Regions from separate parts of the Chromobacterium sphagni genome, predicted to be linked through region 2. Evidence: riboswitches for the same ligand, from Rfam matches in the RefSeq annotation. Region 2 holds a riboswitch; the other holds the start of a gene.

Region 1 (5,440 bases), on a different contig from region 2:
CCGCGAGATGCGGTTGATGGTTTCGCCCAGCACGCGCAGGATCTCGTCGCCGTGCTGATGGCCCTCGGTATCGTTGATCGCCTTGAAGTCGTCCACATCCAGGTACACCATCGTAACCTTCTCATGCCGCCGCTGCGCACTGCGCAGCACCCGGGTGAGGGTTTCGTCCAGATAGCGGCGGTTGAGCAGGCTGGTCAGCGGATCGGTGCGCGACAGCTCCTCCAACTGGCGGGTGCGTATCACCACTTTTTCCTCCAACACCTGCGCATACTGCTCCGACTTGTTGCGCGAGGTTTCGATTTCCGCCACCAGGCTGCGGATATAGGTTTCGAACACCAGCGCGATGTCGAACATCACTAGCTTGTCCATAGACAACAGGGTCTGCACGCGCACATCGTCGTCGGGGATCAGCTTGCTCAATTGGACGGACAGCAGCGAGCGCAAGGTATGGATGGCGGCCAAGTACAGCTTGGGCTCCACGCCAATGCGCTTGTGCACCAGGCCGATGCGCAGGCGGTTGTTGACGTATTCCAGATCGTAGACGCCGCTGAACAGGTCTATCACGTAGCGACGCTGAGCGCTGCGCAACCGCTGCAGGGTGTCGGCGTCGCCAATCAGCAGCGCGATTTCCGGCGTGCTGGTCTGCAATTCGTAGAAACGCTCCACCAGTTCGTCCAATTGCGCCTCTATCAGCACGCCGGCGGCGCGTAGCAGCAACTCATCGCGCGTTGCCAAAGCGAACAGCTGTTTGCGCTGGTCGATTTCAAACTCGGTGATGCGCAACTGCTCCAGCAGGGTCTGATCGGTCTGCTTCATACCGTCTTCTACCATTGTCATGAATCTTATTAAAGCTATATCGCCGTTGCCGGCTATTCAATGCCATTTTGATAAATAAACCACTGAAAAATTGGAGATTTCGATAAGATAGCGCAGCAAAATGGCGGCCGCCGCTACGGCGGGAAGACGCAAAACGGCAGCCGCCAAGGCTGCCATTTGTCTGTGCGAAGTACTCAAACCATCACGCGAAATCCATCTATCCACAGTCTGCCGTCCGGGAGCGCGTTTATCCACAATCCCGCGCTCAGCCCTCCGCCTGCTGCAACAATACCGCCAATTCATCCACCGCCTCGCTCCACTCGGCGTCGCTCTCCAGCGCCTGACGCAGAAACGCCGCCTGTGACGCGCTCCAGAACGGCGCATCGGCGAGCGCAACGCGCGGCGGCAGCGGATGGCTGGCGATGAAGGCGCGGATGGCGGCCGGCTCGTCGGCCAGGCCCAGCTGGCGGAACAGGCCGGGCAATAAATGGCTGCTGGTATCCATCTCTCACTCCCGTGCTTGACAACCACTCCATGTTAGCCGCCCGGGCGCGGCAATGCAGCCGCGATGAGCGGCAGACCTCCATTCCGGCCGCCGCGGCGAAACAGAAAATGCCGCCCACGCAAAATCCAGTGAACGGCATTCTTTCCATCCGCCCGGCCGGCGCCTTGCCGCCGGCCGGACTGCCAACGCGGCCTTACACCTTGTCGTACAGCTTGGAGCCGCCCTTCACAAACTCCACCGCCTTCACTTCCATGCCCTTGCGCAAGGCCTCTTCATCGCTGACGCCGTGCTTGGCGGCGAATTCGCGCACATCCTGGGTGATTTTCATCGAACAGAAGTGCGGGCCGCACATGCTGCAGAAATGCGCCACCTTGGCGCTGTCCTTCGGCAGCGTTTCGTCGTGGAAGTCGCGCGCCTTGTCCGGGTCCAGTCCCAGGTTGAACTGGTCTTCCCAGCGGAATTCGAAGCGCGCCTTGCTCAAGGCGTTGTCGCGGATCTGCGCGCCGGGATGTCCCTTGGCCAGGTCGGCCGCGTGCGCCGCCAGCTTGTAGGTGATGATGCCTTCCTTGACGTCGTTCTTGTTGGGCAGGCCCAGATGTTCCTTCTGGGTGACGTAACAGAGCATGGCGGTGCCGTACCACCCTATCTGCGCCGCGCCGATGGCGGAGGTGATGTGGTCGTAGCCGGGCGCGATGTCGGTGGTCAGCGGCCCCAAGGTATAGAACGGCGCTTCGTGGCACCACTCCAGCTCCTTGTCCATGTTTTCCTTGATCAGTTGCATCGGCACGTGGCCCGGGCCTTCGATCATCACCTGGACATCATGCCGCCAGGCGATCTGGGTCAGTTCGCCCAGGGTTTTCAGTTCGCCCAGCTGCGCCGCGTCGTTGGCGTCCCAGGCGGAGCCCGGACGCAGGCCGTCGCCCAGGCTGAAGGCCACATCGTAGGCCTTCATGATTTCGCAGATCTCTTCAAAATGGGTGTACAGGAAATTTTCCCGGTGATGCGCCAGGCACCACTTGGCCATGATGGAGCCGCCGCGGGACACGATGCCGGTCATGCGGCCGGCGGTCAGCGGCACGTACTGCAGCCGCACCCCGGCATGGATGGTGAAGTAGTCGACGCCCTGCTCGGCCTGCTCGATCAGCGTGTCCTTGAAGATCTCCCAGGTCAGGTCCTCGGCCTTGCCGTTCACCTTCTCCAGCGCCTGGTAGATCGGCACCGTGCCGATAGGCACCGGACTGTTGCGCAGAATCCACTCGCGCGTTTCGTGGATGTTCTTGCCGGTGGACAGGTCCATGATGGTGTCGGCGCCCCAGCGTATGCCCCAGGTCATCTTGTCCACTTCTTCAGATATCGACGACGTTACCGCGCTATTGCCGATATTGCCGTTTATCTTCACCAGGAAATTGCGGCCAATGATCATGGGCTCGGATTCCGGGTGATTGATGTTGGCCGGAATGATGGCGCGGCCGGCGGCCACTTCCTGGCGCACGAATTCCGCGGTGATCTCTTCCGGCAGATTGGCGCCGAAGCTGTGGCCGGCATGCTGGCGCGTCATCAGTTCCAGCAGCCGGGAATTGCCGGCTGACTTCAGCGATTCCACATAAGCGTTGCGGTTGAGGTTTTCGCGGATGGCGACGAATTCCATCTCCGGCGTAATGACGCCGCGGCGGGCGTAATGCATCTGGGTGACGTTGCGGCCGGCCTTGGCGCGGCGCGGCTGGCGCTTGAGGTTGAAGCGCAGCTCGGCCAGCTTGGGGTCGGCTTCACGGGCGCGGCCGTATTCGCTGGACAGGCCGTCAAGCTGCTCGCAGTCGCCGCGCTCGGCGATCCAGCCGGCGCGCAACGGCGCCAGGCCGCTCTGGATGTCGATTTCCGCCTGGGGGTCGCTGTACGGACCGCTGCAGTCGTAGACGTAGATCGGCGGATTTTTCTCGCCGCCGAACTGGGTGGGAGTATCGGACTGGCTGATCTCGCGCATCGGCACGCGCAAGTCGGAGCGGCTGCCCTCTACATATATTTTGCGGGAATTGGGAAGCGGCTGGATGGCGGCGGCGTCCACCACCATCTGCTTGTTTACGGGCGCGTTCATCGGGCGGGTCTCCAAGGCGATGAAGCGGCGCAAGGAGCGGTTCGGCTGGGTGCCGGCTGCAGCGGGATGGTGGGCTATCCCGGACAGGTGACGCTTCCCTACGCCGGTATTATCCGGGTCAGGTTCCAAGGGTATTTCTCACCCGCGCCCTATCTTTCAGCCCGATGTCCTACACTGTGGTAGCCGATCACGCCGAACGCCAGGCGCAGGACCCCTAGCGATGCTGTGAAGGTAAGGCAAATATGGGATAATCGCAAGTTATCGTCATGACACGAGTCCTTGCCGCCGCAGCCCTGGCTCCAATGGCGGAGCGGACTCCCAGCCCTCCGGAGTTTAAGTTGATGGATTTCGAAAAAACCCGTTTCAACATGGTCGAACAGCAGATTCGGCCGTGGGAAGTTCTGGATCAGACCGTGCTGGATCTGCTGTTTCACGTGAAACGCGAAGACTTCGTGGCCGACAACCAGCGCCAGATGGCCTTTGTCGATACCGAACTGCCGCTGCCCAACGGCAGCAAGATGCTGCAGCCCAAGATGGAAGCCCGCCTGGCGCAAGACGCCGCCATCCAGCCCTCCGACAAGATCCTGGAAATCGGCACCGGCAGCGGCTATCTGACCGCGCTGCTGGCCAAACTCGGCAAACAGGTGGTGAGCGTGGAAATCGATGCCGCGCAAAAAGAACGGGCCGCCGCCAATCTGAAGAAAGCCGGCATCCGCAATGTCAGCCTGGTGGAAGGCGACGGCGTGCTGGGCCTGCCGGAGCAGGCGCCGTTCGACGTGATCGTGGTCGGCGGTTCGCTGCCGGTAGTGCCGCAGGAACTGAAAGACCAGCTGGCCGTCGGCGGCCGCCTGATCATGGTGGTGGGCGACCTGCCGGTGATGAGCTGCAAGCTGATCCAGCGCGAAACCGAAACCAGCTTCCGCGAAACCGCGCTGTTCGAAACCTGTATCGAGCGGCTGAAAAAATTCGAGGCGGTGGAACCCGCCCGGTTCAGCTTCTGATGCTGCGCGAAATCCAGGCCCCCGAGCTGGCCGCCCGGCTGGCCGACGCCCAGGCGCCGGCCACGCTGTTGCTCGATGTGCGCGAAGAATGGGAATACCAGCTTGCCAGGATAGAAGGCAGCGTCCATATCCCGATGAACCTGATCCCGCTGCGGATGAGCGAGCTGCCGGACGACACCACCATCGTCGCCATCTGCCACCACGGCATGCGCAGCGCCCAGGTGGCGCTGTTCCTGCAGAACGCCGGCTTCGACGACGTGATCAACCTCAAGGGCGGCATCGACGCCTGGTCCGCCCAAGTGGACCCTAAAGTCGCCCGCTACTGAGCCCGGGCCAGCCCTGAGACGACACCGCCCTCGGGCGGTGTTTTGCTTGGCGCGGCGCAGGAACGAATACCCGCGCCGACCGCTCCAACCCCGACGCCGTCACTTCAAGAAACCTATGCAACAACTGTCCTATCTGTCCCCCGCCCTGGCCCGCATCCATCCGGACTGGGAAACCGTATTGAACAGCCCGTCCATCACCGACAAGCTGGCCGCCATCGACCGCCAGCTGGCGCAGCAGCAGCAAGCCGGCAAGACGCTGTTTCCGCCGCCGCCGCAGGTGTTCAACGCGCTGACCTTCACCGCCCCCGCCGACGTCAAGGTGGTGATTCTGGGCCAGGATCCCTACCACGGCGCCGGCGAAGCAATGGGCCTGTCGTTCTCGGTACCGGACGGCGTGCGGGTGCCGCCGTCCCTGCGCAACATCTACAAGGAACTGTCGGCCGACCTGGGCCTGGGCATCCCCGCCAGCGGCGACCTCAGCCACTGGGCGCAACAGGGCGTGCTGCTGCTCAACAGCGTGTTCACCGTGGAGCAGGACCAGGCCGGCAGCCACGGCAAGCTGGGTTGGCAGGCGGTGAGCGACGCGCTGATCGACGCCGTCAACGCGCAAAGCCCCGGCTGCGTGTTCCTGCTGTGGGGCAACTGGGCGCAGACCAAGGCCGAGCGCATAGACCAGAGCCGCCATCTGGCGCTGACCGCA
Region 2 (5,440 bases):
GCAATAGCGCCAGCTGCTGGTCCTGCCACAGCGGCATCAGCGGCGACAGCGCTGGATTCAGGCCGACCTCGCCGTTCAGCTGCAACACCTGCTCGCGGGCGATGGCGATGCCGGGGCGCAGCCGGTAGTAATCGGCGCTGGCGTAGGGCACCACGGTGTTGAGGCCGTCGTTGCCGCCTTTCAACTCCACCAGCACCAGCAGCCGTTGATAGCCGGCAGGCGCCAGCGCCCAACTGAGGTTGGGCAGCACCGACACCATCAGTCCGGCGCCCATGGTCTTGAGAAATTCGCGTCGCTTGAACATGGCGGTTTCCTTACTCAACCTGGTAGGCCGGGTCCAGCAGCAGCTGGGCGATGGCTTTGGCGCCGCTGGTATCCGGCGGCAGGGGATTGGCGGGCGGCAGCGCCAGCAACAGGCGGGCGCTGTCGGTGGCGCTGCGCGCATGATAGATGGCCGCCCATTCGTCGGGCTGCAGCTTCATCGAGTTGAGGCCGTTGGCGGCAAAACGGCGGATGCGTGCCTCGCGGCCGGCCATTTCGCTCATGTCGCCGTCGGCCTGGGCGAAGGCGTCGCGCGCGGGGGCGGCGTCGTGAGCGATGCGGTCGAGGAACTGCTTGCGGGTGAGCAGGGTGGCGCTGTTGATCCAGGCTTCGCCGCCGGGCCAGCCCTTGACGTTGGGCGGAGCGAACAGGTCCTGGCCCAACTGGCGGTTGAGGCCGGCTATCACCCTCCAGTCGGCCGGCATCAGGTCGAAGGTGACCAGGGTGCCGACGGTCAGTTCCACCGGCGATTTCACCAACTGGCCCTGGCTGCGCCAGAACTGCGGCGTCAGCAGCATGGCCCGCAGCAGCGGCTTGATCTGGTAATGGCTGCGGCGGAACTGCTCGGCCAGCCGGCCCACTGTCGCCGGGTCGGGCGTCGGCGACACGAAGTTGCGCCACAGCTTGTTGGTGACGAAGACCGCGGTGGCAGGCTGTTGCAGCAGCAGGTCGATCACGTCGTTGCCGTCGAAATTGCCGCGCTGGCCGAAGATCGTCTTCTCGCCGGTATCGCGCAGCCGCGGTCGCACGATGAACTGGTCATCATGGTCCAGCCCCCAGCCGGTGAAGGCGCGCGCCGCCTCGCGGATGTCCTGTTCGCTGTAATGGCCCTCGCCCAGCGTGAACAGCTCCATCACCTCGCGGGCGAAGTTCTCGTTGGGTTGTTCCTTGCGGTTGTTGGCGGTGTCCAGGTAGCGCATCATCGCCGGGTCGCGCGCCACCGCGTGCAAGAGCTGGCCGAAGTCGCCCAGCGCGTAATGGCGCAGCAGCAGGTTCTGCTGGTACATCATTTGCGGCGACCTCACCTTGTCCAGCGCCGAGACAAAGTGGTTGTGCCAGAACAGGGTCATCTTCTCGGTCAGCGGCGACGGCGTGTTGCGCATCTCGGTCAGCCACCAGCTGCGCAGTTCCACCGCATGTTGGTTGCGCTCCTGCTGCAGCGTCTTTTTCTGCTCTTCGGTGAGGCCGGGCTGGCCGGGACGCTCGAAGGGGTCGTTGGCCCAGCCGGGCGGCGGGGTGACGGCCTGGGTGGCGGTGGCCGCCAGCACCTTGTCCACCGCCGCCTCCCGGCTGAGCGGCGCGTACACGGCGATCTGCGCCGGATTGGCGCCGAAGCCGGTGCGCAGCAGCAGATGGCGGGCGCCGTCTATGCCTATGTCGGCCATGGCCAGTATGGGCAGGCTGCACAGGGAGGCGCCCAGCAGGATGTTTTTGATCATTGTTTTCACCACGGATAGCCAAAAGCGGGTTCGTTTCTCAGCTTAGCCATTTGTTCTAATACCGGTGTTAAGCGGTGGGGCCAGAGTGTTAAGTTGTATGGCCGCATCTGCGCTATACTGTCGCCCTGTCACCGGGGGTGCCCTGCAAACGGGCTGAGAGACACCCTGAGAACCTGATCTGGATCATGCCAGCGGAGGGAGCGTGATGTGCGGGATATCGCCCGCCTTGCCTGCTTGCTCCGTGGTTTCACCGCACGGAGATTGTCCATGAAGTTGTTCCCCAAACTCGCCATCATCGTTTTGAGCCTGGCCTGCCTGTCTGTTCAGGCGGCGGAATTGCGCGTGCTGGCCCACAGTTCGTTCAGCGTAGACAAGCCGCTGTTGGCGGCGTTCGAAAAGCAATACGGTGCCAAGGTGTCCATCATCAAGGCCGGCGACGCCGGCGAGATGGCCAATAAGCTGATCCTGACTAAGTCCAACCCGATCGCCGACGTGGTGTTCGGCCTGGACAACAGCCTGATCGGCAAGGCGCAGCAGGCTGGCGTGCTGGCGCCGCTGCCGGCGGAACTGGCGCGCGGCGGCAAGGTGAGTTTGCCCGGCGCGGTCGCCATCGACTACGGCTACGTCACCCTCAACTACGACAAGGCCTGGTTCGCCAAGCGCAAGCTGGCGCTGCCCAGGTCGTTGGACGATCTGACCCAGCCGGCCTACAGGGACCTGCTGGTGGTGGAGAATCCCGCCACCTCCAGCCCGGGCCTGGCCTTCCTGGCGTCCACCATCCATGCGCTGGGCGAGGACAAGGCCTTCGCCTTGTGGGGCAAGCTGCGCGACAACGGCGTGAAGGTGAGCAAGGGTTGGACCGAGGCTTATTACACCGATTTCTCCAAGAACGGCGGCGGCCGCCCCATCGTGGTGAGCTACGCCACCAGCCCGGCGGCGGAGGTGTTCTACAGCAAGGAGAAGCCTGCCGAAGCGCCTACCGCCAACCTGTTGCTGCCGGGCACGGTGTTCCGTCAGGTGGAGGGCGCGGCGCTGGTCAAGGGCGGCAAGGAACCGCAACTGGCGCAGCAGTTCATCGCTTTCCTGCGTTCCGACGCGGTACAGAAAGACATCCCCACCCGGATGTGGATGTACCCGGCGGCGGACAATATCGCGCTGGATCCGGTATTCAAGCACTCGTTGCTGCCGGTTTCGCACGACACGCCGGATGCCGCCACCCTGGCCGCCAAGCAGCGCGGCTGGATCAGCCGCTGGACGCGGGTGGTGTTGAAGTCGGCTGGCTAGTCCGGCTTGACGGGTCGATAATGCCGGTTTGTCTGAAACTGAGCGAAACGTCATGATGATCGAGGATATTGTCGCCCCTCGTCTGATCCTGCGCCATATGAGCGCAGACTTCCTGCAAGCCTGCCTGCGCGGCGATATCGACGCCGCGGCGGCGGCGCTGGGTTGCCAGCCGGACGCCGGCTGGCTGGCGGAGGGTGAACTGATGGCGATGCGGCTGGACGACATGGCGCAACAGCCGGAGTATGCGCCGTGGTCGGTGCGCGCCATGCTGCGCCGCGACGATCTGGCGATGGTGGGGCATATCAATTTTCACACCCTGCCGGGCCATCCCTATCTGCGGGGCCACGGCGACGTCGAGCTGGGATACGCCGTCTACCCGGCTTTCCGCCGCCTGGGCTATGCGCGCGAGGCGCTGCTGGCGATGGCGGGCTGGGCGGCTGGGCAGGGCGGAGTGCAGCGGCTGGTGCTGTCGATAGCGCCGGACAACCTGCCGTCGCAGCGGCTGGCGGCGCAGCTGGGCTTCGCCAAGGTGGCCCAGGTGCGCGACGACGAGGGTTGCGAAGAGGTGTTGACGGCCGATTGGCCGTTGTCTGGAGCAAGTATTTGAAGCAGTTTGACGCGCGGCGGCTGGCGCTGGCCGGCCTGCCCTTGTTGTTCTTGTCCGCGCTGGCGCTGGCGCCGCTGGCGCGGCTGCTGGCGGAAGGCGGGCTGAGGATCAGTCCCGGCCTGTTTGCCGACGGCTATCTGCGCTGGCGGCTGGGCTGGTCCTTGCTGCAGGCGGCGGTCAGCTGCCTGCTGTGCCTGTTTATCGGCGTGCCCCTGGCCTGGCTGTTGGCGCGCTACCGTTTTCCCGGCCGCGGCTTGCTGCTGCGGCTGTTGATACTGCCTTTCGTGATGCCCACCCTGGTGGCGGCGATGGGGGTGCTGGCGCTGTTCGGCCCGCAGGGCGCGGCCGGCGTCAATCTGCAGGACACGCCGTGGCTGCTGCTGTACGGCAACCTGTTCTTCAATCTGCCGCTGGTGGTGCGCGCCGCCTGCGACGGCTTCTCACAGGTGCCGGCCAGCCGGCTTGCCGCCGCCCGCACGCTGGGGGCGACGCGCTGGCGCGCCTTCTGGCGGGTGGAATGGCCGGCGGCGCTGCCCTGGCTGATGTCCAGCCTGTGCCTGGTCTTCCTCTACTGTTTCTCCGGCTTTGGCCTGGCCCTGATTCTGGGCGGGCAGCGCTACGCCACGCTGGAAGTGGAAATCTACACCCTGGTGGCTTACGAACTGAATCTGGCCGACGCCGGCGCGCTGGCCCTGCTGGTGCTGCTGGTGTGCGGGACCATCGCCGCCGTCTACGCCGCGCTGGCGCGCAGGCTGGCCACCAGCGCCAAAGTGGAGCCCTTGCCCTTGCAGCCGGTGCGAAATTGGCGCGAGAGGCTGGCTCTGCTGGCGGGTTTGGCGGTGTTGCTGTTGTTCGCCGGCCTGCCGCTGCTGGCGGTGCTGTGGCGCGGCCTTGCCGCCGCCGGCAGCTGGCTGGCCTTGTGGGATGAGGATACCCGGCTGGCGCTGTTCAACAGCGCCCGCTTCACCGCGCTGACGGTGCTGGCCGCCGGCGCGCTGGGCCTGTGCCACGCTTTGGCCGCCGGCCGCAGCCTGGCGCTGCGGGCCCTGATTTTCCTGCCTTTCGTCGCCTCGCCGGTGTGCGTGGCTTTCGGCCTCTTGCTGCTGTACCCGCAGTGGAGCGCGGCGTTGGCCCTGCTGTTGGCGGCTTATGCGCTGCTGGCCTACCCCTTCGTGTCCAAGGCCTTGCTCTCGGCGCTGGACGGCCAGCCGCCGCATTGGGCCCAGGCGGCGCGCAGCCTGGGGGCCGGCCCGTGGCGGGTGTTCCGCCGCGTGCAGTGGCCGCTGCTGCAGCCGGCGCTGCGGCGCGGCCTGGCTTTCGCCGCGGCGACGGCGGTGGGAGAGTTCGCGGTGACGCTGTTCCTGTCGCGGCCGGAATGGCTGACGCTGACCACGCTGATCTACCAGCGGCTGGGCCGGCCCGGCGCGGCCAATATGGATGCGGCGATGCAACTGTCCTGCCTGTTGATGCTGCTGGCGCTGCTGGCGTTCTGGATAATCGAGTCGAGCGGCGGCGCGCCGGCTGGACATAAGGAGGGTGGCCATGCTGGCGCTGCAAAATCTGAGTAAGCGTTTCGGCCAGCGCCGGGTGGCGGACGACATCTCGCTAAACGTGGCCGCTGGCGAGACGCTGGCCTTGCTGGGGCCATCCGGCTGCGGCAAGAGCACGCTGCTGAAGATGATCGCCGGTTTGGCGCGGCCGGATAGCGGCGAGCTGCGCTTTGACGGAACCGACCTGGCAGCCTTGCCGCCGGAGCGGCGCGGCTTCGCGCTGATGTTCCAGGATTTCG

The links. Region 2 has a riboswitch for thiamine pyrophosphate ahead of BI347_RS16580 (thiamine ABC transporter substrate-binding protein). Riboswitches for the same ligand answer to the same signal wherever they lie in the genome.
Region 1: linked by a shared signal. The riboswitch ahead of thiC (phosphomethylpyrimidine synthase ThiC) and the one ahead of BI347_RS16580 (thiamine ABC transporter substrate-binding protein) in region 2 are both predicted to bind thiamine pyrophosphate.

The regions. Positions count from the first base shown of each region.
Region 1 covers NZ_MKCS01000001.1:167,697-173,136, reverse strand. The annotation lists gene BI347_RS00860 (GGDEF domain-containing protein) at 1-816, opposite strand, end outside; gene BI347_RS00855 (DUF2789 domain-containing protein) at 1,082-1,321, opposite strand; gene thiC (phosphomethylpyrimidine synthase ThiC) at 1,515-3,413, opposite strand; TPP riboswitch at 3,492-3,639, opposite strand; gene BI347_RS00845 (protein-L-isoaspartate O-methyltransferase family protein) at 3,755-4,414, shown strand; gene BI347_RS00840 (rhodanese-like domain-containing protein) at 4,414-4,740, shown strand; gene BI347_RS00835 (uracil-DNA glycosylase) at 4,856-5,440, shown strand, end outside.
Region 2 covers NZ_MKCS01000002.1:159,310-164,749, forward strand. The annotation lists gene BI347_RS16570 (DUF1501 domain-containing protein) at 1-304, opposite strand, end outside; gene BI347_RS16575 (DUF1800 domain-containing protein) at 315-1,760, opposite strand; TPP riboswitch at 1,884-1,978, shown strand; gene BI347_RS16580 (thiamine ABC transporter substrate-binding protein) at 2,028-3,044, shown strand; gene BI347_RS16585 (GNAT family N-acetyltransferase) at 3,097-3,651, shown strand; gene BI347_RS16590 (ABC transporter permease) at 3,648-5,219, shown strand; gene BI347_RS16595 (ABC transporter ATP-binding protein) at 5,194-5,440, shown strand, end outside.